DNA from 2 places in the Bradyrhizobium sp. Bra64 genome. Region 1 is predicted to be linked to the other one. Evidence: predicted binding sites of a transcription regulator. Region 1 holds the regulator's gene; the other holds the start of a gene.
The links. The regulator PhoB, encoded in region 1, activates phosphate uptake and scavenging genes when phosphate is short. The targets are predictions, from matches to a motif close to TGTCATNNANCTGTCAT.
Positions count from the first base shown of each region.

Region 1 (2,186 bases):
TTAAGGCTTAGGCATTCGCTGCGAGGCCCCAGGATGGCTGGCGCGCAGCGAGGGAAAGGGTGCAATGACGGTTTTGACCTGGTCCGATGATCGCGTCGAGCAGCTGAAAAAGCTCTGGGAGGCCGGACTTTCGGCCAGCCAGATCGCGGCTGAGCTCGGCAATGTGACCCGCAATGCCGTGATCGGCAAAGTGCACAGGCTCGGCCTGTCGGGCCGCGCCAAGAGCCCATCTTCCGCAGCGCCCCGGCCGCGCAAGGCGCGTCCCGCGCAGCACATGATGCGGGTGACCCGTCCGATCTCGCGCGGCAACACCGCGCTGGCGCAGGCCTTCGAGGTCGAGGTGGAGGCTGAGCCGGTCACCTACGACAACGTGGTGCCGATGAGCCAGCGGCTGTCGCTGCTGGAGCTGAACGAGGCGACCTGCCACTGGCCGGTCGGCGATCCCTCGAGCCCGGACTTCTTCTTCTGCGGCGGCAAGGCCCTCTCCGGCCTGCCCTATTGCGCCCAGCACTCGCGCGTGGCGTATCAGCCCGCGGCGGATCGCCGGCGCGCACCGGCGAAGCCGGGGCCGCGCTGAAGCCCGGCTCCAAACGACATCGTCCCGGCCTAACTAGCTAGCGCGCAATTGCGCAGTAGGGACCGGAACGATCGAAAAATGGAAATGCGCGCCGCCCGGCGCGCTTTTTACTTGCCTGTTCGCGGCTGAACTTACGCCTGCTCCGCCTTCGCGAAACGGTCGTCCAGCGCATAGCCGGCGCCGCGGACGGTGCGGATCGGGTCCTGCTCGCGGCCGAGATTGAGCAGCTTGCGCAGGCGGCCGATATGCACGTCGACCGTGCGCTCGTCGATGTAGATGTCGCGGCCCCAGACGCTGTCGAGCAGCTGCTCGCGCGAGAACACCCGGCCCGGATGCTCCAGGAAGAACTCCAGGAGGCGATATTCGGTCGGGCCGAGGTCGATCGGCCGGCCGGAGCGCGCCACGCGGCGCTTGTCGCGATCGAGCTCGATGTCGCCATAGGCGAGCACGGTGGCGAGCCGCTCCGGGCTTGCGCGCCGCAAGAGGCCCTTCACCCGCGCCAGCAGCTCCGGCACCGAAAACGGCTTGACGATGTAATCGTCGGCGCCGGTCGCAAGACCCCGCACCCGCTCGCTCTCCTCGCCGCGCGCGGTGAGCATGATGATCGGGAGCTGCTTGGTCTCGGGCCGGGTGCGCAGCCGTCGGCACAGCTCGATGCCGGACAGACCCGGCAGCATCCAGTCGAGCACGATGAGATCGGGGATGTGCTCCTTGAGCCGGGTGTCGGCGTCGTCGCCGCGCATCACCGTCTCGACGTCATAGCCGTCGCCTTCGAGGTTGTAGCGAAGAAGCTCGGTGAGAGCTTCCTCGTCCTCAACCACCATAATGCGTGCGCCCATGGTGTCGTCGCTCCTTGCGTGATCAGGTATTCGGAACCGTCGTGGCGAAGTTCGTCATGTCGCCCTTCGGCCGCTTGTCGGTGATCGCCTGGCCCTCGATCATGTAGAACACGGTCTCGGCGATATTGGTGGCGTGGTCGCCGATGCGCTCGATATTCTTGGCGCAGAACATCAAATGGATGCAGAACGAGATGTTGCGCGGATCCTCCATCATGTAGGTGAGAAGCTCGCGGAACAGCGAGGTGCAGATGGCATCGACTTCCTCGTCGCCCTTCCACACCGCCATCGCCGCCGGCAGATCGTGCGCGGCATAGGCGTCCAGCACCGACTTGACCTGCTGCTGCACGAGGTCGGTCATGTGCTCGAGGCCGCGGAACAGCTTGAGCGGATGAAAATCCGTTTCCAGCGCCGCGACGCGCTTGCCCATGTTCTTGGCGAGGTCGCCGATACGCTCCAGATCGGTCGCGACGCGCATGGCGCCGACGATCTCGCGCAGATCGACCGCCATCGGCTGGCGGCGCGCAATGGTGAGGACGGCGCGCTCCTCGATCTTCTTCTGGAGCGCGTCGAGCTCGACGTCGATGGCGACGACGCGCTGGCCGAGCGCGACGTCGCGGCGGATCAGCGCATCGACGGAATCGACGATCATGCGCTCTGCGATTCCGCCCATCTCGGCGACCAGGCGAGTGAGCTCCTGGAGGTCGGTGTCGAAGGCCTTTGCGGTATGTTCGGAACCCATGTCCTGTCTCCTCAGCCGAACCGGCCGGTGA
Region 1 covers NZ_JALJRD010000017.1:107,869-110,054, reverse strand. Annotated here, with positions in the region: gene NR187_RS31255 (GcrA family cell cycle regulator) at 65-577, shown strand; gene phoB (phosphate regulon transcriptional regulator PhoB) at 709-1,416, opposite strand; gene phoU (phosphate signaling complex protein PhoU) at 1,439-2,155, opposite strand; gene pstB (phosphate ABC transporter ATP-binding protein PstB) at 2,167-2,186, opposite strand, start outside.

Region 2 (2,186 bases), on a different contig from region 1:
ATCATCGGGCGGCGGGCGGTGGCCTGATCATCAATGCGCCTTTGCCCGCCCTACGATTCCGGTTTCGCGGAGAGAGGGGAAGAGCCTACGACTCCACCAGAAACTCCACCCGCTCCGCCGCAAACCGCGAATGCTTCGTAACCAGCGGCTTGTCGTCGAGATCGTGGTCGGTCGCGTCGACCACCAGGATCGGCCGTCCGAGCGGCAGATCAAGCCGTGCGGCGTCCGTCGCGTCGACGATGCCGGCGGTGATGCGGGTCGCGCCGCGGCGGTAGTCGCGGACGCCGTAATGCTCGAGCAGCTTGGTCATGGAGCGCGTCGCCGCGAATACGACTCCCGCATTCGGGAACAGCTCGGCCGACAGCCAGGTCGTGGAGACACAGATCGGCGTCCGGTCGGCGAGGCGGATCGCCTCGATCCGCACCAGCGGCGCACCGACTTTCAAGCCAAGCTCACGCGCGACCTCGCGGGTTGCGACATCATCGGACGCTTCGATCAGGCGGCCGTGCGGTTCGCGGCCCTCGGCGCCGACGATCTCGGAGAAGCGGGTCCGCGAGCGCAGCGGATAGGCGAGCTTCTGCGCCTCGACATAGGTTCCGCTGCCGCGCTCGGCGCGCACGATGCCGCGTTCGGCAAGCGCCGCCAGCGCCCGCCGCACGGTGTGGCGGTTCACGCGATAGGTTTCGGCAATCTCCATCTCGCCCGGCAGCTTGTCGCCGGTCGCAAAGCGGCCGTCGGCGATGCCGCGCTCGATGCCGTCGGCAACGAGGCGCCACAGCGCGACGCCCGAAGAGGCTGTGTCCTGCATGCTCATATTGCCGGCAAGCTACTCCAGAAATCACATCTTTGTCACGAAACAGTCATGGCGCTCTCGTATCAAGTTGTCTAGTATCATAGACAACTTGGATTCGGCAAGTTCGGCAGAAACATTCGGTGGATTTGGTGACTCAGCACAACAATCAGCAAGCCCAGCGCAAGGCCGCGATGGCCGTGCTGGCGCACGCGGAGGCGGGCGAGATCGCCGCCCGCCTCCGCGCTCTCGCCCTGCCGGCCCATCAGGATCTGCGCGCACCGGAAAACGGCCTCGTCATGCTGCGCGGCCGGGTCGGCGGCGACGGCGCGCCGTTCAATCTCGGCGAAGCCACGGTCTCGCGCGCCGCGGTGCGGCTCGCGAGCGGCGAGGTCGGCTTCGGTTACACGCTCGGGCGCGACGGCGATAAGGCGCGGCTGATCGCGCTGTGCGATGCGCTGGTGCAGTCCAGCGATTTCGGCGCAGCGGTGGAGCGCGAAATTATCGCGCCGTTGCGTGAGCAGCTTATGGTCAGGCGCAAACAGGCGGCGGCCGAGACCGCTGCGACGAAGGTTGATTTCTACACCATGGTGCGCGGTGAGGGGTGAGATCATGACCACGATTGCGGAACTGCCCCCGGGTTTCGCCGACAAGGTGCTGTCGGCGCAATCGACCTTTCGTTCGGTCATGGACGCGATGGCGCGGCCGGGCTCGGTCCAGCGCATCGTGCCGACGGCCGGAACGGCTCATACGATGATGCGTGGTACGGCCGCGATCGCACTGACGCTGTTCGACCATGACACGCCGCTCTGGCTCGACGCGCGGATGACGGAAGCTTCCGACGTCGTGAAATGGTTGAAGTTTCATACCGGCGCGCCGGTGGTGCAGGACTCCTCGATCGCCGCATTCGCGCTGATCAGTGACGGCGGGGCGCTGCCGGCGCTGGAGTGCTTCGCGCTCGGCACGAACGAATATCCCGACCGCTCGACCACGCTGATCCTCCAGGTCGATAGCCTCGACGCGGGCCGCGGTTTCGAGCTGCGCGGCCCGGGCATCGATGGTGTCGCCACGCTTCAGGCGTCGATCAAGCCTTTCGACCTGTTCGAGCGCTTGCGTGTGAACGAGGCACTGTTTCCGCGCGGCATCGATCTGGTGCTGGTCGCCGATGATGCCGTGGTCGCGATCCCGCGCACCACGCGCGTCGTGAACAAGGGAAGCTAGTCGCATGTATGTCGCAGTCAAAGGCGGCGAACGCGCCATCGAGAATGCCCATCGCCTGCTCGCCAACGCGCGTCGAGGCGACCAGGGCGTTCCGGAACTCACGCTCGACCAGATCTCGGAACAGCTCGGCCTCGCCGTGGATCGCGTCATGAGCGAAGGCTCGCTCTATGATCGC
Region 2 covers NZ_JALJRD010000006.1:257,790-259,975, reverse strand. Annotated here, with positions in the region: gene phnE (phosphonate ABC transporter, permease protein PhnE) at 1-27, shown strand, start outside; gene phnF (phosphonate metabolism transcriptional regulator PhnF) at 86-814, opposite strand; gene phnG (phosphonate C-P lyase system protein PhnG) at 934-1,398, shown strand; gene phnH (phosphonate C-P lyase system protein PhnH) at 1,403-2,011, shown strand; gene NR187_RS20110 (carbon-phosphorus lyase complex subunit PhnI) at 2,016-2,186, shown strand, end outside.
Region 2: a site for PhoB is predicted at 848-864, ahead of phnF (phosphonate metabolism transcriptional regulator PhnF). Genes of this name have one in related genera too.